Regions from separate parts of the Streptococcus rifensis genome, predicted to be linked through region 3. Evidence: predicted binding sites of a transcription regulator. Region 3 holds the regulator's gene; each other region holds the start of a gene.
What was found. The regulator Rex, encoded in region 3, represses fermentation and respiration genes when NADH is low (regulators of the CRP and FNR family bind a similar motif). The targets are predictions, from matches to a motif close to TTGTGAANTANTTCACAA.
Positions count from the first base shown of each region.

Region 1 (11,101 bases), on a different contig from region 3:
AATGCGCTATATCACGGTTGAAAACTTAGCCTTTCAATATGACAAAGAGCCTGTTCTGGACAAGATTTCTTATCATCTTGATAGCGGGGAATTTGTGACCTTGACGGGTGAAAATGGGGCCGCCAAGACGACCTTGGTTAAGGCGACTCTAGGGATTTTAAAACCCCAAGTTGGCAAGGTTGATATTTCAAAGACCAGTATTTCGGGTCAAAAATTGCGCATTGCCTATCTCCCTCAACAGGTGGCTAGTTTTAATGCAGGCTTTCCGTCAACAGTCTATGAGTTTGTGAAATCAGGCCGTTACCCGCGTCAAGGCTGGTTTCGCAAGTTGAGCGAGCATGACGAAGAACATATCAAGATTAGTTTGGAAGCGGTTGGGATGTGGGAGCAGCGAGACAGTCGGCTGGGTTCGCTTTCAGGTGGGCAAAAACAACGGGCTGTGATTGCCAGGATGTTTGCCAGTGATCCCGATATCTTTATCCTAGATGAGCCAACGACGGGTATGGACATCAGCTCTAAAGAAGAGTTTTATGGTCTTATGCACCACTCTGCTAAACAACACGGTAAGTCAGTCCTCATGATTACCCATGACCCCGATGACGTGAGAACATTTGCGGACCGCAATATTCATCTCGTGCGTGACCAAGATTCGCCTTGGCGGTGCTTTAACCTTCACGAGACCCACCACCATCATGGAGCAGAGGAGGTGGATCATGCTTAGTCTTTTTGATTATGCCTTTATGCAACGAGCTTTCCTCGCTATGATTGCCATTGCAGCTTTCGCTCCGATCTTAGGAATTTTCCTGATTTTGCGGCGGCAGTCCTTGATGAGCGATACGCTCAGTCACGTTTCCCTAGCAGGAGTGGCTTTCGGCTTGATTTTGGGAATCGATGTCAGTGTGTCAACTATCATTGTCGTGCTGATCGCTGCGGTGTTCTTAGAATACTTACGGACGATTTACAAGGATTTTATGGAGATTGGGACTGCTATTCTCATGTCAACAGGGTTGGCTATTTCTCTGATTGTGACCAGTAAGTCTGGTGGCTCCTCTAGCATGAGCTTAGACCAGTACTTGTTCGGGTCGATTTTGACCATTACATCGACGCAGGTGACGGCCTTGTTTGCCATTGCGGTGATAGTGCTTATTTTGACGGCCCTCTTTATCCGTCCCATGTACATTTTGACCTTTGATGAGGATACTGCTTATGTGGACGGTTTGCCTGTGCGGACCATGTCTATCCTCTTTAACATGGTGACCGGGGTGGCGATTGCCCTCATGATTCCTGCGGCTGGTGCACTATTGGTTTCAACCATTATGGTCCTACCAGCCTCCATCGCTCTGCGTCTGGGCAAGAGCTTTAAGACGGTCATGGCACTCTCTGTGCTTATTGGGTTTGTCGGGATGCTGTCTGGGCTTTATATTTCCTACTATATGGAAACACCGGCTTCAGCAAGTATCACCATGATCTTTATCACCATTTTCTTGGTGGTCAATCTATTGAAAAAGTTTAAAAAATAAAGGAGATTTTCTCATGAAAAAATGGGCTTTATTAGGCTTATCGTTATCTGCAGCCTTATTAGCTGCTTGTTCCAATCAAGCAGGATCTGAAGAGCCGACGATTGTAACAACCTTTTATCCTGTCTACGAATTTACCAAAGAAATTGCAGGGGATGAAGCAAATGTAGAACTCTTGATTGAAGCAGGGACAGAGGTGCATGGTTATGAGCCATCTGCTAAAGCCATTGCGACTATTGAAGATGCGGATGCCTTTGTCTATGCCAATGAAAACATGGAAACCTGGGTGCATGAATTAGAAGAAAACCTTGAAAAATCAAAATCAGATGTCAAGGTCATCTCGGCGACAGAAGGAATGTTACTCCTACCGGGTTCCGATGATCATGACCATGACCATGCGCATGGTGAAGATGGTCACTCGCATGACTACGATCCCCATGTTTGGGTCTCTCCTTACCGTGCTGTACAGATGGTGGAGATTATTCGTGACCAATTGATAGAAGCTTATCCCGAAGACAAGGATACCTTCACTAAGAATGCAGAGGCCTATCTAAAGGAGCTCCAAGCGCTTGACCAAGAATATACAGATACCTTATCACAAGCTAAGCAAAAAAGTTTCGTAACCCAGCATGCGGCCTTTAATTACCTCGCCCTTGACTATGGATTGACACAAGTTTCTGTATCAGGTTTGACGCCTGAGGCTGAGCCGTCAGCAACGCGTTTGGCAGAATTGTCTGAGTACATTAAGAACAATGGCATCAAATACATTTACTTTGAAGAAACAGCTTCTTCAGCAGTGGCTGAGACCTTGGCCAAGGAAACAGGTGTGGAAACAGCGGTTCTCAATCCACTGGAGAGTTTGACAGCTGATGCCATGAAGGCTGGGGAAACTTATATTTCAACGGCTGAAGCTAACCTTGAAGCTCTAAAATTGACAACAGAAAGCGAAGGTCCTGAAATTCAACCGGAAGAAGCCGTAGATACGAAGACTGTTTACAATGGCTACTTTGAAGACAGTGACGTTGCAGACCGTGAGCTCTCAGACTACGCTGGCGATTGGCAGTCTGTCTATCCATACTTGCTAGATGGTACTTTTGACCAAGTTTGGGACTACAAGGCTAAAAAGTCTAATGGAGCTATGACAGCTGAAGAGTACAAGGATTACTATGACATTGGTTACAAGACAGATGTTGAACAAATCAAGATTGATGGTGACACCATGGAATTCTTTGTCGATGGCAAAGGTCATAAGAACACTTATAAGTATGTCGGCTATGAAATCTTGACCTACAAAAAAGGCAACCGTGGCGTACGCTTCCTCTTTGAAGCGACCAATGAAGATGCTGGGGACTACAAGTATGTTCAGTTTAGCGACCACAACATTGCCCCAGTTAAGACCGGTCACTTCCATATTTACTTTGGAAGCGACAGCCAAGAAAAACTGTTAGAAGAACTTGAAAACTGGCCAACCTATTACCCAACAGGCATGAGCTCTTTTGAAATTGCTCAAGAAATGTTAGCCCACTAATCACATGGACACTTCCTCAAAAATGAGGGAGTGTTTTCTTGACATTTAATGTTTACAGTTGTAAACTATAGCTATAGACAATGATTACAAATGTAAACGAAAGGAGTAGCTATGGAAAGAGAAACCATGTCTCAGGCAGAATGGCAAGTCATGCGCGTACTCTGGGCCAACCCAGGGGCGACTAGCGCCCAAGTGATCGCACATTTAAGCAAGGCTTACAATTGGCAGGCCGCAACCATTAAAACTTTGCTGGGACGTCTGAAAACGAAAGACTTGGTCAGAACAGAACAAGTGGGTAAAAAATTTGCCTACTATGCCCAGGTTTCTGAAAAAGACCAGTTGACCCAGAGCTTGAAGACCATACAAAGCAGTATCTGCAACACTAAGCATGTGGACTTGGTCTCCTTGTTGCTATCTCAAGGAGAATTCAGCCAAGTTGACCTAGAGCGGATTAGCCAGCAAGCCTTGGCTCAAAAACAGACAGCTCCAATAGCACTTACTTGCAACTGCTTAGCAGGTCAGTGCACTTGTGGGCAACACGGAGGACATTGCCATGACTGAAAAAACCTTTACCTTAACAGGGATGACCTGTGCAGCCTGTGCTGCAACCATTGAAATGGTAGTCGGGGAGTTACCGGGTGTTCGTGAGGCAACGGTTAACCTTGCGACAGAGCGCTTGGTTGCTAAGACAGAAGATCCTGATTTTGACTGGGGCCAAGTCATAGCAGAAGTTGCAGCAGCTGGCTATGGCGCTAGTGAAAAAACAGAGCGTGGGAAATCGGCTTATCAAGCTGAAAAGGCGGAACGCCAAGCGCGTTACCAAAAGAAGAAACAGGAAACCTTTCTTGCGCTAGCGCTGACAATTCCCTTGCTCTACTTATCCATGGGGACCATGGTAGGCTTGCCCGTGCCAAATAGCTTGTCTCCCGATCTAGTGCCCTTGAATTTTGCGCTGGCTCAACTAGTCTTGACCTTACCGGTTATGTGGCTAGGGCGCGGCTTTTACCAAAGAGGGTTTAAAAACCTCTTCAAAGGGCATCCCAATATGGATAGCCTGATAGCAGTAGGGACAGGCGCAGCCTTTGTTTACGGCCTTTATGCCATCTATGGGATTTCTCAGGGCGAACACCATTTTGCCCACCATCTGTATCTGGAATCAGTAGCAGTTATCATCAGCTTGATCATGGTCGGAAAACTCCTAGAAGCAAGAGCCAAGGGGCAAACGTCACAAGCTATTGAACACCTCATGAATCTGGCCCCTAGAAAGGCGACGGTTATTCGATACGATCAGGTTGTAGAGATTGATACTGAAGACATCCGAGTGGGGGATATAGTCCGTGTCAAACCAGGAGAAAGCATTCCGGTTGATGGGGAAATTATTGCAGGTCAAACCAGTATTGATGAAGCCATGATTACAGGAGAAAGCATGCCGGTGTCCAAGGCAGTTGGAGATACCGTTATCAGCGCCACCATTAACCAAAACGGTAGTATCGATTATCAGGCGACTCGGGTCGGAGAAGATACAACTCTAGCTCAGATTATTCAACTCGTCGAGCAAGCGCAGGGGTCTAAGGCGCCGATTGCTGCGATGGCAGATCGCATTTCCCTCTACTTTGTTCCCATAGTGATTGGCTTAGCCCTTCTAGCAGCCTTATCTTGGCTGATTTTTGGAGGCAAGGATATCGATTTCGCCCTTCAAATTTTTGTCTCTGTTCTTGTGATTGCCTGTCCCTGTGCTTTGGGACTAGCAACTCCGACAGCCATCATGGTCGGGACCGGTAAGGGAGCCGAACAGGGCATTCTCGTTAAGTCTGGTCAAGCTTTGGAATCCGCTCATCTCGTGGATACCGTTGTCTTAGACAAGACAGGAACCATTACAGAAGGTCGCCCACGCGTCACCAGTCTTCATCCTCAAGGCTCGTGGACCGAGCAAGAACTCCTGCGACTAGCCGCTTCTAGTGAGGTCGGTTCAGAGCACCCTCTGGCTAAAGCTCTTTTAGATGCCGCTAAAGAGGCGGAACTGGATTTGTTGCCGGTCACCGATTTCCAAGCCATATCTGGTAAGGGTTTAACAGCTCGCTACAAGAACCACCAGCTAGCCCTAGGGAATGCCAAATTAATGGCGCAGCAGGGGGTTGATATCTCCAGTCTAGCTAGTACCGACGCCCTGCTGGCCCAATCTGGTCAGACCCCTCTCTATCTTTCCTCTGATGACCAGTTGGCAGGCCTTATCGCTGTAGCAGATCAGGTCAAGTCAACCAGTAAGGCTGCCATCCAGCAGCTCAAGACGATGGGCTTGACAGTCGTTATGCTGACAGGAGATCATGCAGGCACTGCTCGAGCGATTGCGGCTGAGGTCGGTGTCACCGAGGTGATTAGCCAAGTGCTCCCCGCGGACAAGGTCCAAGCGGTCGAACGCCTACAAGCTAGCGGACAACGGGTAGCTATGGTGGGTGATGGGATCAACGATGCCCCTGCTTTAGTCCAGGCTGATGTTGGTATCGCGATTGGTTCTGGCACGGATGTAGCCATTGAATCCGCAGATATCGTGCTCATGCATGGAAACCTTGAAGACGTACCGGCAGCTCTTAAACTCAGTCGGGCAACCATTCGTAACATCAAGCAAAATCTTTTCTGGGCTTTTGCTTATAACATTCTAGGTATCCCTGTGGCGATGGGCTTGCTTTACCTCTATGGAGGGCCTTTGCTTGATCCTATGTTAGCAGGCCTAGCCATGAGCCTTAGTTCAGTCTCTGTTGTTACCAATGCTCTTAGATTACGCTATTTAAAATCCTAACGAATTCTTTGAAAACAAAAACTGACAAGCACCTCTGTATGGTGATTGTCAGCAATTCCAATCGTTTTATATGGCCTAGAAAAAAATTTTGGTCAAGAAAGAAGGTTTATGATGAAACAAATCCTTACCATTGAAAACATGTCCTGCGACCACTGTGTGGCGCGAGTTACTGATAAATTGAGCCAGCTAGCTGGCGTTGATCAAGTGGCGGTTGACCTTGAAAAAGGGGAAGCAACCGTCTCTACAACTGAAGCCTATACGCAAGAAGAGTATCAAGAGGCCCTAGCTAAAACCATCTATAAAGTCATTGCTGTAGCTTAATGGGTGACCCTCAAAGACGATTATATCTAGTAATCACGGATAAAGTCGTCTTTTTTTTTAATGACAATTTATCGAAAATAAGTTTAAAAAGTATAAAACTCTAACTAAGCAAAAAAGATAGCGCTTACTAATTTTGTGAAATAAAAAAATTTTACAATCATAAAAAGCTTGAAAGTAAGGCTATCAGGGAAGTTAACATACTAACGAAAGAAAAGTTTGTGAAATATTTATCAAAGTGTTTACAAAAACAAAAATTTAGTGTAGAATATAGTTGTGAAATAATTAACAAAGTTACAAAAGGAGTCAACAAATGAGTAAAAAAGCAAAAGAAGTTGCTGTGGCAGATGTTAACCAAGCGATTGATAGCTTGGTCCAAAAAGGTCTTGTTGCCTTAGATGAATTTCGTCAGTTGAACCAAGAACAAGTCGATTATATTGTAGCCAAGGCGTCTGTTGCTGCTTTAGATGCCCACGGTATTTTAGCTCAACACGCCTTTGAGGAAACAGGTCGTGGTGTCTTTGAAGATAAGGCGACGAAAAACCTCTTTGCCTGTGAACATGTTGTCAACAATATGCGGGGCGTCAAAACAGTAGGAGTTATCTCAGATGATCCGATTACAGGTGTGACAGAGATTGCCGAACCTGTTGGGGTTATTTGTGGTGTAACACCAACAACAAACCCAACATCAACAACTATTTTTAAAGCCTTGATTGCTCTTAAAACACGTAACCCAATTGTATTTGGTTTTCATCCATCTGCGCAAGAGTCTTCCGCCCATGCAGCTCAAATTGTGAGAGATGCTGCGATCGCTGCAGGAGCGCCTGAAAACTGTGTTCAGTGGATTACAGAACCATCTATGGAAGCAACAGCTGCTTTGATGAATCACGATGGCATCGCAACAATCTTAGCAACTGGTGGTAATGCCATGGTACGTGCGGCCTATTCTTGTGGTAAACCTGCTCTTGGTGTTGGTGCTGGTAATGTCCCAGCCTATGTCGAAAAATCAGCAGATATCAAACAGGCTGTACACGATATCGTAATGTCTAAGTCCTTTGATAATGGTATGGTCTGTGCCTCAGAACAAGCGGTTATCCTTGATAAAGAAATCTATGATGAATTTGTTGAAGAATTCAAATCTTACCATACTTATTTTGTCACTAAGAAAGAAAAAGCCCTCCTTGAAGAATTCTGTTTTGGTGCCAAAGCAAATAGCAAAAACTGCGCTGATGCGAAATTAAATGCCGAAATCGTTGGTAAACCAGCAACTTGGATTGCGGAGCAAGCTGGCTTCAAAGTACCAGAAGGAACCAATATTTTAGCAGCAGAGTGTGCAGAAGTTGGTGAAAAAGAGCCTCTTACGCGTGAAAAATTGTCTCCAGTGATTGCGGTGATTAAAGCAGAGGATACAGAGGATGGACTAGAAAAAGCTCGCCTTATGGTGGAATTCCATGGCCTAGGTCACTCTGCAGCTATCCATACGAAAGACGAAGCTTTAGCGAAAGAATTTGGTACCCGTGTTCGGGCGATGCGTGTCATCTGGAACTCTCCATCTACTTTCGGTGGTATCGGTGATGTTTACAATGCTTTCATTCCATCATTGACACTTGGTTGTGGCTCTTATGGTCGTAACTCAGTTGGTGATAACGTTAGTGCAGTTAACTTACTCAACATCAAGAAAGTCGGAAAACGGAGAAACAACATGCAATGGTTCAAAGTACCTTCTAAGATCTATTTCGAACGCAACTCTATTCAGTACCTACAAACAGTAGAGAATGTTGAACGCGTTATGATTGTTACTGATAAGTCTATCGAACGCCTTGGTTTTGTACAACGTGTCATTGACCAATTGAACGCACGCAGCAACCAAGTAACGATTCAAGTCTTCTCTGACATTGAGCCGGATCCAGATATTACAACTGTTGAACGTGGTGCGGAAGTCATGAAAGCCTTCGAGCCAGATACTATCATTGCTCTTGGGGGTGGTTCGCCAATGGATGCTGCTAAAGTGATGTGGCTCTTCTACGAACAACCAGAAGTAGATTTCCGTGATTTGGTTCAAAAATTCATGGATATTCGTAAACGTGCCTTCAAATTCCCATCACTTGGACAAAAAGCCAAATACATCGGTATCCCAACAACATCTGGTACAGGTTCAGAAGTGACACCGTTCGCCGTTATCTCTGATAAGAAGAATAACCGCAAATACCCGCTTGCTGATTACTCATTGACACCAACAATCGCTATTGTGGACCCTGCGTTGGTAGAGTCAGTTCCTGATTTCATCGCAGCTGACACTGGTATGGACGTCTTGACCCATGCGACAGAAGCCTATACGTCTAACTTTGCCAATGACTACACAGATGGTCTGGCTCTTCAAACCATCAAGTTGGTCTTCCAATACCTTGAACAATCTGTTAAAACTGCTGATCCAGAGGCGCGTGAGAAGATGCATAATGCGTCAACTATGGCAGGTATGGCCTTTGCCAATGCTTTCCTTGGCATGAGCCACTCAATGGCCCACAAACTTGGTGGTCGCTTCCACACCGTTCATGGTCGGACCAATGCCATCTTGCTTCCATATGTTATCCGCTACAACGGTACTCGTCCATCTAAAACGACAACATGGCCTAAGTACAACTATTGGAAAGCAGATGAGAAATTCCAAGATATTGCTCGAATGCTTGGTCTCCCATGCTCAACGCCAGAAGAAGCAGTTGAAGCATACGCTAAAGCAGTTTACGAATTGGGTGAACGTGTTGGCATTAAGATGAACTTGAAAGCACAAGGGGTTGATGAGAAAGAACTTAAGAAATACTCTCGTGAATTGGCTCTTCTTGCTTACGAGGACCAATGTTCTCCAGCCAACCCACGTTTGCCAATGGTTGATCATATGCAAGAAATCATTGAAGATGCTTACTATGGTTATGGTAAACGCCCAGGCCGTCGCAAATAATAGGTGACTCCACTAGTCAGACCTTAGTCTGGCTAGTTTTTTGTTTGATGTCACTTTACTAAAAACGATACCAGTATCTTAATCAGGTGATTTTTGGTATAATAAAAAGAAAATCTTGGAGATGACTATGAACGAAATTGCTGTTGCTTGGACCCTTGTAAAAGAAACGTATGCCCCTGAAGATGCGGTGAAACTGTTGCTTCCTGAAGAAGAAATTATTGCAGCTTTCAAAACGGTTAAGGACATTGCTATTTTTACAGATAAGCGTTTGATTATCAAAGATAGTCCGACCTTGGCCCCTAAAAAAGTAGAAACCTATGTCTTACCCTATCGGGCTATTCAAATGTGGTCTGGTGAGAATGGGAGACTCTTTTTGGATTCAGGTTCTGAAGTGGAACTTTGGACCACGATTGGACGGATTAAGATTGGTCTGAAAAAGGATATTGATTTGCAAAAGTTTGAGCAACTTTTATCAAGAGTAATCGTTGGTTAATGTGTGTAAATTTACTAAAAGAATCTCGGAGTTATCTCTAAGAGGTTCTTTTTTGGTTCGGAAATAGGATAAAAACGCTATCAAAATAAAAGGTTGGCGTTATTCCTTACAAAATTATGGTAAAATAGTAAAAAAGCTTTGAAGAGGGTACTCCTATGACACTAACATATCAATCAACTCGAGATGCCAATAATATTGTGACAGCCAGTCAGGCTATTTTACAAGGACTTGCTAATGATGGCGGGCTTTATACACCAACAAGAATGCCAGAGGTCGATTTGGACATGGCTGTCTTGAAAGATGCTTCCTATCAGGAGGTGGCTAAGCTTATTTTATCTGCCTTTTTAGATGATTTCACGAGTGAAGAGCTGGACCACTGCATTGCCTCTGCTTATGATGACAAATTCGATACCGATCTGATTGCGCCTTTAGTCAAAATTAGCGACGATCAGTACAATTTAGAGCTTTTCCGTGGCTCAACAATTGCCTTTAAGGATATGGCCTTGTCTATCTTGCCTCACTTGATGACAACGGCCGCCAAAAAACATGGCCTAGACAAGAAAATTGTCATCTTGACAGCGACATCAGGAGATACTGGAAAGGCAGCCATGGCTGGATTTGCAGATGTTCCAGGAACTGAAATCATTGTTTTTTATCCGCGTGACGGGGTCAGCAAAGTCCAAGAATTGCAAATGACCACTCAAACAGGAGAAAATACGCACGTAGTCGCTATTGACGGAAACTTTGACGATGCTCAAACCAAGGTTAAGGAAATGTTTAACGACAGTGCCTTGCGTGACAAACTAGCAGTCAATGGCTTCCAGTTCTCTTCAGCTAATTCAATGAATATTGGTCGCTTGGTGCCACAGATTGTCTACTATGTTTATGCCTACGCCCAACTGGTTAAGTCAGGAGAGATTGTAGCAGGTGAGGCCCTTAATTTTGCGGTGCCAACAGGTAATTTTGGGAATATCCTAGCAGCCTTTTACGCCAAGCAAATAGGATTGCCCATTGGTAAATTAATCTGTGCTTCCAATGAAAACAATGTGCTGACAGATTTCTTTAACACAGGAACTTACGACAAAAAACGGGATTTCAAGGTGACCTCATCACCTTCTATGGATATTTTAGTGTCTTCTAACCTTGAACGCCTGATTTTCCACCTAGTTGGTAACAACTCTGAGCAGACGCTAGAATTGATGACCGCTCTTTCTGGAGAAGGGCAGTACAGCTTAGGCGATGTGGATCGTGGGATTTTAGACCTTTTTGCGGCGGATTTTGCCACTGAAGCAGAAACGCTGGCTGAAATCAAACGTGTTTATGATGCTGCTCTCTATGTTGAAGACCCACACACTGCTGTAGCTTCTGCTGTCCATCAGAAATATAAGGCTAAAACAGGAGACCAGACGAAGACAGTTATTGCTTCTACGGCCAGTCCTTATAAATTCCCAGTAGTGGCTGTTGCAGCGATTACAGGAGAAACAAATTTAAC
Region 1 covers NZ_JBRUCW010000004.1:145,788-156,888, reverse strand. The annotation lists gene ACVRYP_RS03990 (zinc-dependent MarR family transcriptional regulator) at 1-2, shown strand, start outside; gene ACVRYP_RS03985 (metal ABC transporter ATP-binding protein) at 2-721, shown strand; gene ACVRYP_RS03980 (metal ABC transporter permease) at 714-1,520, shown strand; gene ACVRYP_RS03975 (metal ABC transporter solute-binding protein, Zn/Mn family) at 1,534-3,045, shown strand; gene ACVRYP_RS03970 (CopY/TcrY family copper transport repressor) at 3,157-3,606, shown strand; gene ACVRYP_RS03965 (heavy metal translocating P-type ATPase) at 3,599-5,842, shown strand; gene ACVRYP_RS03960 (heavy-metal-associated domain-containing protein) at 5,954-6,163, shown strand; gene adhE (bifunctional acetaldehyde-CoA/alcohol dehydrogenase) at 6,474-9,116, shown strand; gene ACVRYP_RS03950 (PH domain-containing protein) at 9,244-9,609, shown strand; gene thrC (threonine synthase) at 9,765-11,101, shown strand, end outside.
Region 1: the regulator Rex is predicted to act here: its motif matches at 6,435-6,452, upstream of adhE (bifunctional acetaldehyde-CoA/alcohol dehydrogenase).

Region 2 (11,101 bases), on a different contig from region 3:
GAAATTAAAGACGTGTTATGAGATCTCAGACAAACTCTATTTTCTGTGCTAATGATTTTGTTAAAAATATAGAATTTGAGCGAGGGAAGCGAGCCAAAACTGAAATCTTCCCCTGTGATAAAAAAGCCTGAAACCTTATCGTGTCAGGCATTCGGAACTTTTGAGGTGAAATAGTCCATTGGACTATTTCGGGTCTGAGTATGGAGATGAAATAGTGAAGAAGGCTCAAAATTTAGGTTGGCCTTAACAATCATCCCGAAGGGATTCGCTACCGTCTGTTTAACCGATTCAGTCGATCATGTAAAGTTTGAGACTGAAAATAAGAGAGCGAAAAACCTAAGGAAAGTTCCAAAAATGACTTTGTCTTCGATCTGTTGTTATTTTCTTCATCAATAACTCTCGATGACAGATAAATCACCGTCGACGCCAGAAATCAGTAAGTCGAAGGATAGCCCATCAGGATTCTCAGCAAACTCTTCCAACCATTGTTCGTCAAGCCTGATATAGATGCGATAAATACCGTAGGCTCCTTCGATATCTTGGAGATACACATAGCCTCTGTATTGGTAAGGGAAATCCTCACCTTCAGGGTTAGATACTGCACGCTCATAAGCTTCTTGGTAGCCAGATAGAGTGACTAAGTCATTTGTGGTTCGCACCTGGACTTCTACCTTATCGATAATGGAATTGTAGCTGAGTTCTAATTCAGAGACATATTCTTCAATTTCAATCCCCGCCTCAGAAGTGTAACTGCTAACCCAAACCGTATCAGCATAGGTACGCGTTTGCTCAGTCAAGGTATCTTCATCATAATGGTCAACAGAATAATCATCCTCAAGATCATCATCTTCAAAACTTTCGGATGACCAGTCCAGCCAATTGATTAGGTTGTAATAGTCTGGACTCCCCTTTTTAACTAGCATTTTCCCAACATCAGATAGGGACTCTGCCCCTAATCGATAAGGGTTTGAAATGTAGCCAAAGACAGGAAAGAAGTAAATCAGTACAGTTGCAGTCAGCAAGGTTTTCATATTGATTTTGCCAATTGCCCAAATAAAATAAGCGATAGCAAAGAGTAGGGCATAGGCTGCGCCATAGCTAAATTTTTGAGCATGGGCAATCAACAAAATGATAAAGAACACGGGTTGTACAGGGCGGATTTTATGGTAAATGAGTGAAAAAACATCATTTGGATCTTCTTCTGTCTTGACGATGAGTGAAACAATGATACTCAAGAGAACAAAGAAAGCCCCAAAGCCAAAGCCAACATCATTTGGCTTTATGATATAGGACAGGATAGACAAATCCATCACAATCAACCATATGCCGGCTAGTTTCACAAAGTTATTGGTAACAAGTGGAATAGCACTTGTTTTTTTAGGAGTATTTTCCCTCATTTTTTGTTGGACAAGTTTTAATTCAGCTAGCTGTTTTGCTTTAGCCATCCGTGCTTCAATGGCAGCCTCCTCTTCGAAATGCAGTTTTTGAAGCATGGTGTATAAGAAATACTGTGTCCCAAAGATAAAGGCTGTGTTCCCGCCGAATTCTAAAAAAGTACCATCCCAAAATAGGCGAGCTATCTGGAAAAGGATATAAATAAGGGCTGTTAAACTTGCTATTGTTGCTAGCTTACCAAGACGATAATGAAATAAAAAGCGATCAGTAGCATCATTTTTTAGGAAAGTATCTTTAGGATAAAGAAACCAGACAATAAAAATCAATTCAATCGCTTGGACAGCGGTTAACCATCCTAGATAATTCAATCCTTGCCATGCTACGATGATATTAATCAGGTAGGAAATGATGGCTAGGATTTTGAGTGATCGGCGTTGAGATAACAACCCGATAGCAAGTAAAGTCAATGTTGAAAAAACAGAGAAGCCAATGCCAGTTTTGTTATTAAATAAAAATACATTGATAAAAATAAAGAGGACAAAGCCCAGTAGTAAATAAACTTCTTTGGCTTTATCGGTTAAATATAATTTCATATTGTATGTCCTTATCTATTGATGGAGAATAGGGTCACTGTCCGAAACAGTTCATCCTGTCTTCATTTTAACATATAGAAGCTAGTCGCGCAAACCCCCTATTTTATAGTATTTTTAGCATCTTAAGCTCTTTTTAAGAGAGAGTTTTAAAGCTTGTATGGAGATTTCGAAAGGGTGAAACGATGCACGAACTAAAAGGATAGTTGTATTTATCTAAAACAAACAAAGAGGCTGGATTATATAATCCAGCCTCAGATTGCTAGTAGAGGGACTTAGTTATTAACCAACTCATCTACAGAATCATCAAGTGAGAGCACTTCGTGGAAGACACGTTGTGTCAACTCAGTTTTTTGTTCTTTAGTGAGGTACTTGGTGTTGACACAGTAACCTGAGATACGAACGATAACATCTTCTCCATCCATAATCTTTTGGTAAACATCGTTAAGGTCCATAACGTTCAAGTTAACGTGTTGACCACCACCTTCAAAGTAACCATCAAGAATGGTCACAAGGTTCTTCACTTGCTCATCAAATGTTTTACCAAGAGCTTTTGGTGAGACTTGAGTTGTGAGTGAGATACCATCGTTAGCGTGGTTGAAGTTAAGTTTTGCAAGAGAGTTCAAGTTTTGCAACCAACCACCACGTGATTTAGACGTTGGGTTCGCACCTGGTGGGAAGAATTCTACTTTAGAAGTGTTGACAGAGCCATCTTCGTTGAGGAATACTCCGCGGTGAACTGGAGAGTTACCAGTTTGTTTAGAGTAAGCAACGTTTGAAGTGATGGTCAAGATAGACACAGCAGCTTCAGCGTTTTTGTAAAGTGGCTTGCTAGCAAGACGAGTATAGAAAGCTTCCATGAGCCATTTCGCAATGTCATCAACGCGGTCATCATCTTCACCGTAGCGAGGGAACTCACCAGTCACTTCGTAGTCGTAGATGAAGCCATCTTCGTCACGGATTGGTTTTACTTGTGCGTACTTGATAGCTGAAAGGGAATCAACAGTATTGGCAAAACCACAGATACCGAATCCCATATTAGCGCGAAGGTGACTTGGCAAGAAGGCCATTTGGACAGCTTCATAGTTGTACTTGTCCGTCATGTAGTGGATGATATTCATGGCATCGACATACGTATCAGTCAACCAGTCGAGGGCAATTTCAAAGTTTTTAATGACTTTATCGTAGTCGAAGATTTCGTCATTGTTTGGTTCCACACCGTCAAAGACTTTATAGTCTTTATGAACATCATCATAACCGTTGTTCCATGATGACAAGAGACCTTTCAGAACGTTAACACGGGCACCGAAGTACTGGATGTTGTGGCGTTTGTCTTCATTTTCTGGGTCAAGTGGTGATACACAGCATGAGATACATGACATTTCCCCATAACCGTCTTTAGCCATTGTTGAGACACCTTCGTATTGAATAGAAGAGTGCTTGTGGCTCATGGCCATACAGTAGCGGCGGAAAGCGTATGGTAATTGGTCAGACCAAAGAACTGTCAAGTTTGGTTCAGGAGAGTTACCGATATTGTCAAGGGTATTGAGGAAACGGTAGTCCATTTTTGTCACACGGTGACGGCCATCATTACCCATACCAGCCATTGATGTTGTCAAGAAGGTTGGGTCACCTGAATAGATTTCATCGAATGATTTCGTACGTGCAAATTTAACTGTACGAAGTTTCAAGACGAAATCATCTACAAATTCCTGAATTTCAGATTCTGTGAAGGTACCACGAGCCAAGTCACGTTCTGCATAGATATCAAGAACAATTGGTACACGACCAAGTGACGTAGCAGCACCGTTAATAACGCGACAAACAGCCATGAAGGCGATGTTGACCCATTGGATAGCTTCTTTAGTGTTCATCGCTGGTTTCCGAACATCGACACCATAGTGGTCACCGAGTTTTGCAACTTCTTGCAAGGCTTGGTATTGGAGGTTAATTTCTTCACGGAGACGGATAGATTCTTCGTCGATTTCAGTGATCGCATTCCAGTCAGCAACTTTTTCTTGCATGAGGTAGTCTGCACCATAAAGGGCAAGACGAGCGTACATCCCAATGATGCGACCACGAGAATAGGCATCAGGAAGACCTGAAACGTGGTGAGAGTGGCGAGCGCGGCGAATATTTGACGTGTAGGCACGGAAAATGCCGTCGTTTACAGTTGTCGCATGTTTCGTGTAGATTTCATGAAGGAGTGGATCAGGCTCATAGCCGTTCTCAATTAAAGTTGTTTCCGCCATACGGATACCACCGCGAGGCATGAAGTTCAACTTGAAGAGTTCGTCGTTTTGGATACCAAAGATCACTTCATTGTCCTTGTCAATGAAACCAGGACCGATATCAGCGATAGAAGTCGCACGATCGATATCCATAGGGAAACGTGTGTCTTCGTAATGTGCTTTAGTGTCTTCAATGATTTTCTTAATTTTAAGCGAACGCTCTGTTGGCCCTGCCAAGAAGCTTTCATCCCCATCGTACGGCGCATAGTTTGCTTGTACGAAACGGGTTACGCTGGCTTTATCTTGCCAGTCATCTCCCTTGAAACCTTCCCAGGCTTGCGCGAAAACATCTTCTGTCACGTTAGCTGTTTTAACTGTTGTTGACATGTGAGTTCCTTCTTTCTTTTTATAGCTTTTACAATTACAATTATAACATTTGGAAATCGTTTACACAAGGAAATTAACAAGTGTAAACGTTTTCTTCTGTGATTTATTTTACACTGATTAATTAGGTTAAATACTTAATTAAGAATGTTAAGTGAATCACATTACAATTTTTTGACAATTTAATAAAGAGATGTCGTTTTCATATTAATTTCAAAAATAAGCTATAATAGGAAAAAATTGAGTTTGGAAAGGATGCTATCATGTTGATTTTTCCCCTCATTAATGACACGAGTCGAAAGATTATCCATATCGACATGGATGCTTTTTTTGCAGCGATTGAACAAAGGGATAATCCTAAATTAAAGGGAAAGCCTGTCATCATTGCCCGTGATCCTAGACAGTCTGGAGGACGGGGTGTCGTCTCCACAGCCAGTTATGAAGCGAGGGAGTTTGGTATTCACTCGGCTATGTCTGCCAAAGAGGCTTATGAACGTTGTCCCCAAGGAGTTTTTATCTCTGGCAACTACGATAAGTATGTCCAAGTCGGCTGCCAAGTCAGGGACATTTTTCAGCGCTATACCGATTTGGTTGAGCCCATGTCCATCGATGAGGCTTACTTAGATGTCACGGTCAATAAGATCGGCTCCTCCTCAGCAGTTAAAATTGCCCAACTTATCCAGCGGGATATATGGGAGGAACTGCATTTGACAGCTTCAGCCGGTGTGTCCTACAATAAATTTTTAGCCAAAATTGCATCAGACATGAAAAAGCCCCATGGCTTAACCGTTATTCTGCCAGAGGAAGCCATGACGGTACTGGCAGAACTTCCAGTTGAGAAATTCCATGGCGTAGGGCGAAAAACCGTTGAGCGGCTGCATGCTATGGGGGTATATACAGGAGCTGACCTGCAGAGTATCCCAGAGCTGACCTTGATTGACCGTTTTGGACGCTTTGGCTACGACCTTTATCGTAAAGCCAGAGGGATCTCCAACTCGCCCGTTAAGATAGAACGTGTACGTAAGTCCTTGGGCAAGGAGCGAACCTACGGCAAACTCTTGTATCATGATGAAGACGCCAAAAAAGAGTTGAGCAACCTGTGCCAGCGTGTGGCTGCGAGCCTTGCTAAACAGCAGTTGAAGGGAAAAACCGTGGTCTTAAAGCTGCGTTATGAAGATTTTTTTACCCTGACTAAGCGCAAAAGCCTAGCTGAACCAGTCGCTAGCCCAGCCCAGCTAGAAACAGTTGTCCACAGCATCTACGATAATTTGGACAAAAAAGACTTGGGCATCCGTCTATTAGGAGTGACGGTGACAAATTTATCAGCAGACTAACGCTATGACTGCCTAGTCTCGTCCTAATGAGTCGCCATAAATCCCATCAAGATAGTAACGAATTTCTTTTATAAGAAACGAGATAGACTGATTGTCCGTTCTATCGATAACCCCAAAAACACGGTAATGGTTTTTAAGCAGGTCTTCGTAATCAATGTGACTTCCCACAATAATAATATTGGCCAGTTCCGACTGAGTTCGTATATCTTGCAGGTAAGCCTTCATCTGCTCAATAATAGTTTACTGGTCATTATCTCTGTCATCAGCTACATCTACTTGCAATTAACCCAATTTTAGAGAGTGATGGCTGGTAGGGTAAAGCCCTGTGTTTTTTGGGGCTTAATCCCAATAGAAACAATTGCTGTTTCACTTAACGACAAAACAAGCCTGGCATAAAGAACGCTAGGCTTGTTTTTTATCTAAAGAATTTCTTGATCTCTTCTTCGGTTAGGCCGATCATGGGATCGATCGATTGGTAATTATGTGGGGTGAGGGTATAGCTGACAGGTTTTTGCTCAGTTGTGGCAGCTTCTGTTGGGGTGGTGTCAGGCTCTTTTTCTCCAGTAAGGTCTGCTAATTCCCTAGCTGTGTCAGTCCTTGACGGGTTTACTTCTGGACTCTCACTGGCCTTCTGACCAAACTGTTGAACCAAATAGGTCTTTCGGGCAGTTCCTGTATGTGCTCGAGCATAGTCAAAGGCAGACAGATTGCCTAGCAAGATGAGCTTGCTCTTACTACGAGTGATAGCTGTATAGAGGAGATTTCGCTGGAGCATACGCTTGCTGCTGTTGGTCAAGGGAAGGATAACCACTGGAAACTCACTGCCCTGCGATTTATGAATGGACATGGCGTAGGCTAAGGTAATCTTGTACCACTCATTGCGCGGGTAAGTCACTTCACCGCCATCAAAGATAATGGTCAGTTCGTCCTGTTTGCTGTCAGTATATTTAGCTGGTAAGAGATCTGTGATGTAGCCTAGGTCGCCATTAAAGACATTGCTTTCAGCATCATTGACCAGGTGAATCACCTTATCGTGCTCTCGAAAAACTAAGTCATTAAAAGCAAACTCGATTTGACCATCAAGCAAAGGGTTGAGCTGGGCTTGCATGAGCTGATTGAGCTGGTCAATTCCAGCAGTCCCCCGGTACATGGGAGCCAAAATTTGGATGTCTTGAGGCTTGATGCCACTGGAGATGGCAGCTGAGACAATGCGTCCGACCATTTGCGGGATATGTTCAGGCTGGGCTTCAAAATAGGAGCGATCAGCTTTTTTCTGAGTAAAATCCGCTGGCAAGACACCTTGCCGAATGGCATTGGCTAGGGTGACGATAGTTGATTCCTCGGACTGGCGATAGATTTTCTTCAGTTTGATACTAGGGATGCTGTTGACCTTGAGGAGGTCAGCTAGCACTTGGCCAGGATTGACCGAAGGGAGTTGGTCGCTATCCCCTACAATTAGGAGTTGGGTATTACCTGAAATATTGGATAATAGTTGGTAAGCCAACCAAGTATCCACCATTGAGAATTCATCGACAATGATAAACTCGGCATCGAGATAATCATTAAGGTAGCTGACTTCGTCATTAGATTCTCCCGTTAAACCTAAATGTCGGTGAATGGTAGCAGCAGGAAGACCGGTTAACTCATTCAGCCGTCTGGCAGCTCGGCCAGTAGGGGCAGCTAGCATAATCGGGCAATCACCTGTAACCTTGGTCAGATCGATCTTGTGAAGTCGAGCGTATACGGCAATAAGGCCATTGATAATAGTTGTTTTACCAGTCCCTGGTCCACCTGTTAGGATGAAGACGGATTGGTTGATGGCTTTGACAATAGCGTCTTTTTGCAGGCTATCATAGGTGATCCCCTGCTCGTCTTCTAGTCTAGCAATTTCTTCTAAAATAACCGCCTCTTGAAAAACGCGCTCAGGGCCATGCTTCATGAGGCGGTTTAATTGGGTTTCAATACCTTGCTCAGCAAAGTAGAGGCTGTTGTCAAAAATTTTAGTATCAATTTGTTGGACCTTATCAGTAGCAATGAGGTTACCGAGTTCTGCAGCGACTGCTTCTGGGGAGACCTCGATTTGTCTCGCATCTTCTAATAGATAAATGGTTGTTTCTAAGAGGTCCCTAGCTTCCACATAGGTGTCGCCGGTTTCCATTGAACGGCTTAAGAGGCTGTAAATGAGTCCTGCTCGAAAGCGCTCTGGGGCATCGCTTTTGATGTCAAGTGCCTCGGCAATGCGATCGGCCAGTTTAAACCCGATACCCTGAATGTCTTCAACCAGCTGATAGGGGTTGTCTTCGATAACTTGCAAGGTTGTTTCTTTATAGGTATCTTGAATCTGAAAGGCTAATTTATTAGGGATACCATAGGTGGCTAGCTTTGCCAAAATCATCTCTGTTCCATAGTTAGCCCGCAATTTTTCTAGGAAATTGTTACGGGCAGTTTTGGACAGGCCTTGAATCTCGGTCAGTTGTTCGGGTTCAGCCAGGATTCGGTCGATCGTCTCTTCTTCACCATAGGCTCCCACAATGCGCTCAGCTGTTTTTTGACCGATTCCTTTGAAATGATCGCTCGAAAAATATTTAACTAATCCCTTAGCACTAGGTTTACTGCGCTCATAGCGGGTAATCTTAAGTTGTTGGCCGTATCTTGGATGTTGAACGAGCTCACCATAGAAACGATAGTCTTCACCCTCAATAACATCAGCAACTGTACCTGTAACGATGATTTCTAAGTCATCGTAGTCATCGTAGTCTGTCTCATCAATAGTGAGGACTATAATTTTGTAGAAATTACTTGGGTTTTCAAAAATAACCCGTTCAATCGTTCCAGAAAAAAAATATTCCATGATATCCTTTCCTATGTGAGAAAACCCAGCTCTTGAGCTGGAGCCGGGCTTTTTAAAACAAGTCTATACTGGTAATCGGCCAATAACGGACTTTGACCTCACCAATGAGGCTTTCTTCTGAATAGGTCCCGACATGTCGGCTGTCTTTAGAGACAATACGGTCGTCTCCAACTAAGAAATATTGCCCTTCAGGAACAGTAACCGTAAAATTGCTATTGTAATTGGCATCTGTGGTAAAGGTCTGGGATTTCAAAGCGAGCTCTTGAAAGTAACTATTGTAACTATAGATTTCTTGAAGCTTGTCCTTTTTAAAGGCTGCTAAGTATTCTGCAATATAGGGCTCGTCGACAACTTCACCGTTAATGGTGAGAACATCATTGTTAAAGTTGACCACATCACCAGGCATTCCGATGACTCTCTTCACAATGTTCTTAGTTTCCCCACCATCATCAACAGAATTAGCAACGACGACATCAAATCGCTCAATATCAGTATGAAGCAAGACAATGAGCATTTCACGATCCTTCAAAGTTGGGTCCATGGAATGACCTTCGACTGTAACGGGATTCCAAATGGTGTAGCGTGAGATGAGAAAGAGTCCCATGATGAGGATAAATCCGCCCCATTCTCTGAGGAACTTTCTAAGATTAAATTGATTTTTTTGACGTCCTGACATGGTTAAGATCTCCTGACTAATTTCTCTGCTTTTTCAGTGTTTTTAAAATGAAGTTTAGCGGTTTGGTGGAGGGATGATCGGCCGTAGGCCTGTAGCAGTTGGGCAGCAACCTTATCAGAGGCTGGACCTGCTCCGCTTGGAAGCTTGTAACCAACCTGTTCTCCCAACTCTTTTAACTGGTCTAAAAACATCGCTCGGGCCATGATTGATGAAACTGCAACAGCTAAACATTGGCTCTCAGCCTTTTCAATCAGCTGAACAGGTATGAGCAATTGATTTGGCTCTTTGGTCACATACTTCTTATAATTTTGAGAGCTGGTGAAGGCATCGATAATAATCTGCTCTGGTGTTTCAATTTTTTGAAGGAGCAAGTAAAGGGCCTGGTTATGAAGAGCGACCTTGACTGAAACTGCGTTGTGGCGACTTGGGACAACTTCGTTGTACTTGGAAGGCGACAATAGTAAGGCCTGGTGAGTAATTTCCTTTTCCAAAATGGGCGCAATCTGTAGAATCTTAGCATCGGTCAGACTTTTGGAATCATCAACACCCAGGGCTTTGAGTCGAGAATGTTGGTCGGGGCGCACATAACTGGCCACTACCGCAATGCCTCCAAAGTAGGAGCCGTTTCCAACCTCATCAGAACCAACCGTCGATAGAGCTTGATTCACTCGAGAAGGTGTAGATGAATGCTTGTCACTGGTTTTTTTATGATTATCAGTCGTGGTCTGCCACTGATTTGCTAAAGTTTGGGCCTCTGGTCCCTGAAACATGACCTTGCCAGAAGCATAAACACTAATGGCTGTCCCATTGACCTTAAAAAAGTACTTTTTATTGGGGTCGTTATTTGATCTATTGTAGTTGGCATAATGGGCAGTCAGTCGACTGATTTCGTCATCAGTCAAAAGCAAAACGATTGGATTCATAGGTTTTATTTTACCACAAAATTAGAAAAATGACCGTGTCAAATGGTCAAATGCTTAAAAATAAGGTATAATGAAGGCTGAGGTAATTTATGGCAAACTTAAATCGATATAAATTTACATTTTCAGATAAACAATTGACCCTAACCACAGAGCACGATAACCTGTTTATGGAAGAAATCGAGCGGGTCGCTAAAGAAAAATATCAGGCTTTGCAGGAGGAAATGCCGACCGCAGATTCTGAGACTTTGGCAATTTTACTAGCTATCAACACTCTATCTGTTCAGTTGGCCCGTGAAATTGAGTTTGAAAAGCAAGAGGAGGAATTAAACCGCCTTCGCAAAAAAATGTTGGAGCATATTCAAACATCAGAAACGCCAACTGAGGAGGTTTTACCATGATTTCTTTAGGAATTCTACTTATCTTAGCATGGCAATTTTACATTGGCTATCGCAGAGGACTCGGTCTTCAAGGAACCTATCTCCTAGGGAGTTTAATTTCTCTTTTTGTAGCTAGCCTATACTATCGTCCTTTGGGGCAATGGCTCTACCTTTGGGTGCCTTATGCCAGTGCTACTGAAGGCTCCTCTACCTACTTTTTTGACCAGAGTCAACTGTTTGACTTAGATCAGGTCTTTTATGCAGGTTTAGCTTTTTTCATCATCTACTTAGTGGTGTATGCAATCATCCGTTTTCTAGGACTTTTCCTACATATTATGGA
Region 2 covers NZ_JBRUCW010000012.1:9,348-20,448, reverse strand. The annotation lists gene ACVRYP_RS07910 (hypothetical protein) at 390-1,988, opposite strand; gene pflB (formate C-acetyltransferase) at 2,261-4,603, opposite strand; gene dinB (DNA polymerase IV) at 4,864-5,934, shown strand; gene ACVRYP_RS07895 (hypothetical protein) at 5,947-6,159, opposite strand; gene recD2 (SF1B family DNA helicase RecD2) at 6,350-8,785, opposite strand; gene lepB (signal peptidase I) at 8,838-9,461, opposite strand; gene rnhC (ribonuclease HIII) at 9,464-10,384, opposite strand; gene ACVRYP_RS07875 (hypothetical protein) at 10,474-10,782, shown strand; gene ACVRYP_RS07870 (CvpA family protein) at 10,779-11,101, shown strand, end outside.
Region 2: the regulator Rex is predicted to act here: its motif matches at 4,700-4,717, upstream of pflB (formate C-acetyltransferase).

Region 3 (11,101 bases):
TTTTATTTATAGTCTTCATCTGTGTCATCACTATTTCCTACACCATCACTCAGTTTCCTATGGACGGGGTCAAAAAGCAATTGTGCTTCTTGAATATCGTCTCTTATTTTACTCATTTCCTCATCCAGCTGATTAGAAATTCTAGCAGTGATTTCTAACCGTTGTTTAATTTCTTCTGGAAACTCTCCCTTATACTTATAATTCAACGAGTGCTCAATGGTTGCCCAGAAGTTCATTGCTAGCGTTCTAATCTGAATTTCAGCTAAAATGACCTCTGTCCCAGAAATCGTTTCAACTGGATACTCAATAATCACATGGTAACTCCGATAACCACTTGCCTTTTTATAAGTAATATAATCTCTTTCGTGCACAACACACATATCTTGACGCTGGCGAATCAATTCTAAAACTTCGGCGACGTCATCAACAAATTGCACCATGACACGAACGCCGGCAATATCTTGGACTTCTTGAGCAACATTCTCAAGCTTAATGCCTCTTAAAGCCATTTTCTCTTGAATACTTTCAACCGATTTAACACGCCCTGTCACAAATTCGATTGGGGAATGTCTGTTTTGCTTGCGGTACTGCTTACGAATACCACGCAGTTTAATTTTCAACTCGCCTACCGCCTGGATATAAGGGTCTAAAAATTCTTCCCAATTCATACCAGTCTCCAGCCTTGTTATTTTCCATCATTTAGGATAGAATATCCTCTAGATATTATACCATAAAAAGGGAAAATGACCATGAAACAAATTGAAATTGAGTACAAGACCCTGCTCAGCAAGAAAGAATTCGAGGGCTTAACTCAGAAATTTTCGACAGTTCCTCTCGTCACTCAAACTAACCATTATTTTGATACAAAAGAATCTGAACTTCGTAAAGCCAAATTGTCTTTACGAATCAGAACATTTAATGACCATGCCGAAATGACCTTAAAAATTCCTCAAGAAGTGGGCAATATGGAGCACAATATCCCTCTAAACCTTGAAGAAGCTGAACAGATGATTAAAAATAATAAACTGAAACCAAATGCGATCACTCAGTTGCTTGAAGATTTCGGATTTAAAATAGATAGTATTGAAAAAAAGGGGGACTTAACCACCCACCGTCGTGAAACCCTGCTTCCTATTGGTCTGATGGCATTGGATGAAAACCATTACTCTGGTATATCAGACTATGAGTTAGAATTGGAGGTCTCAGACCCTGACCAAGGAAAACGTGCATTTGAACAGTTTTTGGCACAGGAACAAATCGATTTCAAGTATGCCAAATCTAAGGTGGCTCGTTTTACTCACTCTATATTAAAAAAAAATGGGTAAACTCTTCCATTCTTTTCTTATATTGAAAGCTGAATTTTTCAGCTTTTTTTGTTAAAATAGATTTAACAAAGCCAAAAGGAGCAATTGTTATGTCAAAGAGCTACCATGACAAACACATCAAATTATTTTCACTGAATTCAAACCGTGAATTAGCTGAGAAAATTTCTAAAGAAACAGGTATCCCTCTTGGAAAAATGTCTTCTCGCCAATTCTCAGATGGTGAGATTCAAATCAATATTGAGGAATCGGTTCGTGGCATCGATGTTTACATCATCCAATCGACCAGTTATCCGGTCAATAATCATCTGATGGAACTGCTCATTATGATAGATGCCTGTAATCGGGCATCAGCTAACTCGATTAACATTGTCATGCCATACTTTGGCTACGCTCGCCAAGATCGTGTTGCCCGTTCTCGTGAACCAATCACCGCTAAACTGGTTGCCAACATGCTAGTGAAGGCCGGTGTGGACCGCGTCTTGACTCTCGATCTCCATGCGTCTCAGATACAAGGGTTCTTTGATATCCCTGTTGACAATCTCTACACAATTCCCCTCTTTGCAGAATATTGCGTTAGCCTAGGCCTAAAAGGGGCAGATGTTGTCGTCGTTAGCCCTAAAAATTCTGGGATTAAACGAGCACGATCTTTGGCAGAATACCTAGATGCTCCTATTGCCATTATTGATCACGAAGAAGACGATGCAGGACGTCAAAAAGGCTATATTATTGGGGAGGTCGAAGGCAAAACTGCTCTTCTCATTGACGATATTCTTAATACAGGTGTCACTTTTACTGAAGCATCCCGTACTCTCCAACGAGAGGGTGCCACAGAAATCTATGCTTTTGCTAGTCATGGTTTATTTGCTAGTAAGGCTGCTGAAAAGTTAAATACTGCTCCTATCAAGGAAATTGTCGTAACAGATTCTGTCGCCACAAAAGAAGAAACACCGAACCATGTCAAATACCTTTCAGCAAGTCAGTTAATTGCGGATGCTTTGATTCGTATTCATGAGCGTAAGCCTGTCAGCCCACTTTTTGCTTATCAAAAGGCTAAAAAAGCAACCAATAAGGAAGATGAATGATTTATCTCGATAACTCCGCCACGACTCCCATGTCAGAAACGGCGATACATACCCTACTTACTGTTTCGCAAACCACATTTGGCAATCCTTCCAGCCTCCATACCCCTGGTCGTCAGGCAGCCCAAATCCTAAGAAATGCTCGTCACTCAATCGCTTCAGCCCTAGAAACTTCCCCTAATCGCATTATTTTTACTTCTGGTGGGACCGAGGCAGATAATTTAGCATTGATTGGATATACCTTGGCCAATATAGAAAAGGGAAAGCACATCTTAACAACCGCCATTGAACATCACGCTGTTCTTCATCCATTAAAGGAATTGGAACAAAAATATGGTTTTGAAGTCACCTATTTAAAGCCAGTAGAAGGCAGATACACAGTCCAACAATTTAAGGAAGCGCTACGCCCAGATACAATTCTAGTTTCTGCTATGTATGCTAATAACGAGACGGGCTATCTCTTGCCAATTGCTTCTATTGGAGAGTTATTGAAAGAACACCAAGCAGTTTTTCATGTCGACGCTGTTCAAGCGGTAGGCAAACTACCAATACACCCAGAAGAACTTGGGATTGATCTGTTGAGCGCTTCTGGTCATAAATTTCATGGTCCAAAAGGAGTTGGTTTTTTATACACAAACACCAATCGTCTCCACCCCCTTCTTCTTGGTGGTAATCAAGAAGACAAGCGCCGGGCCAGCACTGAAAATTTGGCCAGTATTGCATCGATGGCAAGTGCCTTAGAAGAAAGTCTAGCATCTTGGGAAACCAATATGGTTCATGTGCAGCAATTGAGACGAGCTCTTCTAACAGCATTATCTCCTTTGGGACCTACTGTCAATCAGGACCAAGATAATCTCCCCTACGTTCTCAATATCGCTTTTCCTGGTCAACTCAATGAACAATTACTAATGCGACTTGATTTATTGGGGATTTCTATTTCAAGTGGATCAGCCTGTACGGCAGGAAATATTGAACCTAGTCATGTCCTCGAGGCCCTCTATGGAGCTGAACACCCACTTCTCAAGGAAAGTGTCCGTATTAGTTTTTCAAAATACAACACCCTTGAAGAGATCGATACACTTTCATCTCAATTATTAAAACTATTAGGAGAATAATCATGGCTTTTGACAAAAAAGTTACCTTAAAAAACTGTCCTTACACATACGAGATTGATTCTCAAATTCGTAAATATACCCTGCTAGATAATACCTTTCTTCAAAATAAATTAGGAAATTTTGAACTCACACGTCTTTTAGAAGAAGTCCCTAATTCTGGAGAAGGATTCCTTTTAAAAATTATTATTAATAAAGATCTAGATGGGTTTAAAATTAATATTACAGACAAATCCGGTCTTCGTATCGTCGACATCTTTAAACCTAGCGCTAACACCATTATTCAACAAAAATTCTTTTTCCTTATGGATAGTCTTGTTGAACGCAACATTTTTAATAAAGTAGAAAAATAGGTCAGCTATGGTTGAAATCAGTTATCTAGATAGTTACAAGCAGGAACGCCATCTAATGTTTGCAGATGTGGACGAGTTTTTCAGAGCATTTGCAGGCTGTTTAACAGTTCCTGATCATTTAAAGGTTACGAAAGTCATCATTAACGGCCATAACATAGATTATAGTGGCATTATAGGTGACCTCTATCGTGTCATGCAAGCAAGGGACCTTAATTCCTATCTCTGATGCTTGAAAATACTCAAAAGGCTAATAAGGCTGGGGCATATGTCCCAGCCTTATTAGCCTTTATCGTTTGTTAAACAAGGCGCAGTGGCTCCGGATTCTTTAAGACCCTAGGTTCAAAGAACAGATTTGTTTTAACAGTCTGGAAGACAGTTAAAGGTTGGAAACAGAGCCAGCGATAGCTTGAGACAGACGTCAGAAAGAAATCGCTACTGTCAGCTATCCCCTAAGGAAAGTTTCAAAAATGACTTTGTCTTCGGTCAGACATTTAGAACGTGTTTTTTCAGGTGATATATATTGCAATTTTCACAAACTTTATTTAAAATAAAACTATTGAACAAGGAGTAACTTCAGAATGAAAAATGATAAAGGTCAATCCATTCCAAGAGCTACAGCAAAAAGGCTCTCCCTTTACTATCGCATTTTTAAGCGATTTAACAAAGAAAATATCGAAAAGGCATCGTCTAAACAAATCGCCGAAGCTATTGGTATCGATTCAGCCACAGTCCGCCGTGATTTCTCCTACTTTGGAGAACTTGGTCGTCGTGGGTTTGGCTATGATGTTAAAAAATTAATGAATTTTTTTGCTGACATTTTAAACGATAATTCAATCACCAATGTCATCTTAGTAGGCGTCGGTAATATGGGCCGAGCCTTGATAAACTATCGCTTCCATGAGCGAAATAAAATGAAAATTGTCCTAGCCTTTGATGTTGAGGAAAATGAGCTTGTGGGAACGACGTCAGCCGATGGTATTCCTATTTTACCAATAACTGCTTTAAAAGAAAAGGTAACTGATGCCAAAGCACAAACAGCTATTTTATCTGTACCTAGTATTAAAGCGCAAGAAGTTGCCGATCAACTCGTTGAAGCAGGTATTAAAGGAATTTTATCCTTCTCCCCCATTAATTTGACTGTCCCTAAAGACATCGTTGTCCAATACGTTGATTTAACAAGCGAACTACAAACTCTACTCTATTTTATGCGACAAAAGCAGTAAGGAGATCAATGACTCATCCGATTATCGGTATTTCAAGTAATATTGAATACAACCCTGAAGATCGTAATTTCTTTCAGGTCTATTGTGCTAAAGGTTATGTTGAAGGCGTCCAAAAGGCTGGTGGTGTGCCGCTTGTCCTACCTATTGGATCCCCTGATCTCGCTACAATCTATGCAGACACCATTGACAAACTGATTTTAACGGGTGGGCAGAATGTCCTTCCCGAATATTATGGGGAAGAAAAGACGATTAAAAGCGATGATTACAATCGAGATCGTGATGAATTTGAGCTCTCCCTTATCCGTGATATGGTAAAGCGAGAAAAACCGATTTTTTCAATTTGCCGAGGAACTCAACTCTTTAATGTTGCCATGGGAGGCACGCTGCACCAGGAAATCAAATCCCATTGGCAAGACCTTTCAGCTATGCATCCTACACATGAGGTCATTCTGACTGCTGGTACGGCATTATCAGATATTTTTGGCGAACGCCCCTCTATTAACTCATTTCACCGTCAAGCAATCAAAACATTAGCTAACAACCTTGATATTATCGGTTATTCAGCTGATGATAAAATCATTGAAGCTGTCAAAGCAAACGATGGCTACCCTTACATGGGCGTCCAATGGCATCCAGAATTTATGATCGACCATCGTCAAGAAGATTTAATGCTCTTTGACTATATTGTTAATCATCTCTAGAGCAGATCTGTTTCTTCTCGGTACGAGTAATACTCACCATTTCCGATAATTAAGTGATCCAACAAGACAAGGCCAAGCAACTCGCTGGCCTTTTTGATTGCCAAGGTAAATTGATCATCATTAGAACTAGGCCTAGATCTACCAGAAGGATGATTGTGAACAATAATGACTGATGTCGCCATATATTTAATGGCATAATGTAGGATTTCTCTAGGCTCAGCTAATGATTTCATAACAGTCCCAATAAAAATAGTTTCTTGCTTGATAATCTGGTTTTGTGTATCCAGATAGATAGCAAGCAAGTGTTCCTGCTTTTTATCACTGAGATCTTGCATCAATTGTTTCGCCAGTTTTTCGCTACTGAGTATTTGCTCCATGTGACGATACTTTGATTGATTAATTCGCTTCCCAAGTTCAATCATAGCCTTTATTTCGATAGCTTTGACCTTACCAACACCAGATAAACCTTGTAATTCCTGAACAGAAAATTCCTTCAACTCGTGCAAGCTCTTTAAACTATTTAATAGACTGTTGGCAACAGAAAGCACAGAATGACCTTTTGTTCCCGTCCTTAATAAAATAGCTAATAACTCTTGATTACTTAAGGTCTCAGCGCCTTCAAGAAGCAAACGCTCACGAGGCATCAACGATTCTGGTTCAACTGAAATACTATACATAATATCCTCCTACTACTCTATTCGTATTCCCAATCAGTTTAATGCCTTATATTTGTCATCTTTACCAGCAAATACATCAAAAAAGGAAGTGGCATTGACCACTTCCTTAAAAAAATTATTTTAGAAAACAGTTATCAAGGATTTTGATTGACCCGATGCCATTGATTAATCACATAGGTTAATTCCGTTAACTGAACGTATCCAAGGCCATTAATTTCGGTTGTCTCAGCGTTAGACCCTCCGAGTCCTGCTGTATAAAGAGCAATCAGATAAGGTGTTTCCTCGTAGACAATGGCATCGACATTCAAGGCCTCTGCATAGTAACCAGGTTTTTGGTAGATGGTTAAATGAGGTAAATAAGCCTTAAAATACTGATTGGGAAAGGAAATACCTAAGTAATAGAGAATATCACTATACTTTTCTTGATTGTGCCAAAGATAGTCTAACACCTGAATATAATAATCCGTCGTTGTTTTGTTTCCAGATTCCAAATCAATGGCCTTAATGTCCCCTCTCGATTGGCCATAGCGACCAAATAGCTTATAAGTTGCCTCAAAGCCACCTAACATCTGAACCATTCCGTAAGCTGGCGTATTTTCTGAATAAACCAAGGAATATTCTTGCATTTCAGAGATTGTCATCCCATTGCCAAATTGCCCACGATAAGCTAAATATTCCGATTCATTTTCAAAGGAAAGATTGGCAATGTCATAGGGTTTATCCATAAAGAATTGCCCGTTCAAAACTCCATCAACAATTAGCATGTTCAAGGGAAGCTTGTAGGTTGAACCCGCAGTCATCGATTGCAACTCATTCATGGCAATGATTTCGCCTGTCTCAGTATTTTTATAACTGAAAGCCACACTAGAGTGAGGAGCCCCTATTTCATCCAAATATACTTGAACAACTTCTGGTAACGACAGATGGGCATAATCATAATGAAGTCCATAGGCATCCATTAGGGTCAAATCCTGATCCATGACCGCCTGCTTAGCTTCTTCTGATTTTAAATAATTAACTTCTGCGTTTTCGTTTTCAACATCGTCATTATTTTCTGGCGAGATTTCCGACGAAGACGCTTCAACTTGCTCGCTAGCCGGAGCTATCTGTTTGCTGACTCCAATTACTAATGCAGTTGTTGATACCAATATAGTCATTAGTCCTAATACAATTACTAACTCATTCTTTTTCATTAAATCACCTAGTCTCTATTATAAGGAATAGGTCAAAAATATGCAATAACAGACTAACGATTTCTTATAATTTTTCAGAAACAACAAAACGAATGAAATATTACCTCTTAATTTGGGTAATTATTCCACTCGTTTCAGATCAATATGAATTATCCTATAATTGAATCTGATTATAAGAGGTGTTAAAAGCTTTACGGATGCTTCCTTCTGCATCGCTATAGGCAACAGAAGATTCTAATGTCCCCTTAACAATAGTTCTAAATTCTGCTCCAGCATCTTCGCAAGTTACCAGAGTGATTTCAGTAACACCTGGAACGTCATCAATCACATCTACACGATCAGGAGTGACTGTTTCAACAGTCGTTAACACATATGTGTAAACTATAGCTTTATCAGTTACATAAATCTTCATTCCAGGCTTTCCATTTTCAAGTGGTGAAAATAACATGCCACTTGCACCTGTGATGCCAAAAACATGATGGCTGGCCAAAGCGTAATTTCTTTGCCCCATAACTTGATTTTCCTTCATTGTTCCTGCCCCATAATGGAGGGCCGTATTATCCAATCCCTTAAAGATTGGAAGGTTTAACTTTAACTCAGGAATAGCAATTCCTCCTATCACAGGTAGTTGCTGAGCTGCCCATTGATTAGCTAAAACGGATTCTGTCGAGAGAGACTCAACATCATCAAAAGCAAAATTGGCTTTTTTATTTTTGTTGTTTTCGATTTCTTCAACAGACACCTTGTCAACTTGGTACTGATTAGTTCTCCAAGCAATGATAGAGTTCCTGATGGAGGTATTAAAGATTAAGAGAAGAGACAAAACAAACAATAGAAAAATAATAACATTTTTGATCCAACTTTTAAACGTCCTATCTTTTTTACGTAAACGCGTGTGTGCCAAATTTTCTTCCCCTTTACTCTTCATTGATGGTCTCCGTTATCCCATCCTCAGAAACCTCTACAAGTGCAAATGTCATAATCTTAGCGTCACTATCAAGCCTCATCACTTTAACACCTTGCGTTGCACGTCCTGTCTGAGAGATATTGGCAACATTGGTTCGGATAATGACACCAGTATCAGTAATAACCATGATGTCTTCATGTCCTTCAACTGTCAGAAGTCCAGAAAGAGAACCATTTTTTTCAGTGATATTAGCTGTTTTAATGCCCTTACCACCGCGTCCTTTTGTCGGGTATTCAGAAGCTGAGGTCCGCTTACCATAACCTTTTTCAGTCAAGATGAGAACCTCATGGTCATCAGTGATAGTTGAAGCACCAACAACCGCATCTCCAGAGCGTAAGTTAACACCTTTTACACCGGTAGCTGTCCGTCCCATATTGCGAACACTAGAAGCCTTAAATCGCACTGAGTAGCCATATTTGGTACCAATGATGACATCACTATCATCTGATGTTAAAAAGACATTAATCAATTCATCTTCTTCTTTTAAATTTAAGGCTTTAAGGCCATTTTGACGAATATGTCCAAACTCAGACACACTAGTCTTCTTAACGATCCCCTGACGCGTTGTAAAGAAGAGATAGGCCCCTTCTGCTTCATCTGCCTTGAGATTAATTAGGGTTTGGATGCTTTCTCCTTCATCTAATTTTAGAAGGTTTACGACAGGTAGACCTTTAGCTGTCCGACCGTATTCAGGTATTTCGTAACCTTTCAATCTGTAGACACGCCCTTTATTAGTGAAGAAGAAAAGATGGTCATGTGTACTGGTTGAAACCATTTCTCTGACAAAATCGTCATCCTTGACACCTGTTCCTTGGATACCCCGTCCTCCACGTTTTTGAGCAGTAAACTCATCTTGAGAAAGACGCTTGATATAGCCTTTGTTAGACAGCGTGATTAAAACATTAGTTTCTTCAATTAAGTCTTCATCTTCTAAAGACAAAACCTCCCCAACCATCAGTTCCGTACGACGTTTATCAGCGTATTTGCGTTTGGTTTCCTCTAACTCCTCTTTGATGATAGTCACAATACGTTCTGGTTTTGCTAAGATGTCGGCTAAATCAGCAATTAAGGCGATTAAATCATCATATTCCGATTGAATTTTATCACGTTCCAAACCTGTCAAACGACGGAGACGCATATCAAGGATAGCTTGGCTCTGACGTTCTGATAACTCAAAACGACTCATCAATTCAGCCTGAGCTTCAGCATCTGTTTCAGAATTTCGAATAACACGGATCACTTCATCGATGTGATCTAAAGCTATCAAAAGTCCTTCTAAAATATGAGCTCGTGCCTCAGCTTTTTCTTTATCGAAACGCGTGCGACGTTCAACCACTTCTTTCTGGTGAGCAATGTATGCTTGCAAAATTTGACGAATCGAAAGAATCTTAGGTACACCATTTTCAATGGCTAGCATATTAAAACCAAAATTAGTCTGCAGGCTAGTCAATTTGAACAAATTATTTAAAATAACACTGGCTGATGCGTCACGGCGGACTTCAACGACAAAGCGAACACCTTCACGACTCGATTCGTCACGAACAGCTGTAATCCCTTCGATACGCTTTTCTTGAGCAAGGCGAACAATATGCTCATGAACCTTGGTCTTATTAACCATATACGGGAACTCTGTTACAACAATACGCTCACGGCCGTTTTTAAGTTCCTCGATTTCAGTGCGAGCCCGTAAAACAATAGACCCCTTACCTGTTTCATAAGCACGATGAATACCTGACTTCCCCATAACCAGAGCGCCAGTTGGAAAGTCTGGACCAGGCAGGACTTCCATAATATCCCTGGTCGTTGCTTCAGGGTTATCCATCAAGAGTTTTACAGCATCGATCGTCTCTCCTAGATTATGTGGCGGGATATTTGTCGCCATACCGACAGCAATGCCTGTCGCCCCATTGACCAAAAGGTTAGGAAAGCGTGCTGGCAAAACAAGAGGTTCACGCTCACTAGCATCGTAGTTGTCTTGGAAATCAACCGTATTTTTATTGATGTCACGCAACATTTCAAGAGCAATCTTACTCATGCGTGCCTCAGTATAGCGCTGGGCAGCCGCACCGTCGCCATCCATGGAACCAAAGTTTCCATGACCATCGACCAGCATGTGACGGTAGGACCACCACTGAGCCATACGGACCATGGCTTCATAAATTGAACTATCTCCGTGAGGATGGTATTTCCCCATGACATCACCTGTAATACGAGCTGACTTCTTATGAGGTTTGTCAGGAGTAACACCTAGTTCATTCATCCCATAAAGAATCCGTCGATGGACAGGTTTAAGACCATCTCGAACATCTGGAAGCGCCCGAGCGACTATGACTGACATGGCATAGTCAATAAAGCTAGTCTTCATCTCCCGTGTTAAATGAACGTCCACTAAATTTCTATCCTGCATCGAAAATGCCTCTTTTCTAGTTTACAATTACTCTTCATTATACCATAATTTAGCCAAAAAATCT
Region 3 covers NZ_JBRUCW010000003.1:32,426-43,526, forward strand. The annotation lists gene ACVRYP_RS02375 (NAD kinase) at 1-28, opposite strand, end outside; gene yjbM (GTP diphosphokinase) at 3-668, opposite strand; gene ACVRYP_RS02385 (CYTH domain-containing protein) at 750-1,325, shown strand; gene ACVRYP_RS02390 (ribose-phosphate diphosphokinase) at 1,415-2,407, shown strand; gene ACVRYP_RS02395 (cysteine desulfurase family protein) at 2,404-3,519, shown strand; gene ACVRYP_RS02400 (DUF1831 domain-containing protein) at 3,522-3,869, shown strand; gene ACVRYP_RS02405 (DUF4649 family protein) at 3,877-4,095, shown strand; gene ACVRYP_RS02410 (redox-sensing transcriptional repressor Rex) at 4,448-5,092, shown strand; gene ACVRYP_RS02415 (gamma-glutamyl-gamma-aminobutyrate hydrolase family protein) at 5,101-5,793, shown strand; gene radC (RadC family protein) at 5,790-6,470, opposite strand; gene ACVRYP_RS02425 (serine hydrolase) at 6,605-7,663, opposite strand; gene ACVRYP_RS02430 (class A sortase) at 7,818-8,591, opposite strand; gene gyrA (DNA gyrase subunit A) at 8,581-11,037, opposite strand.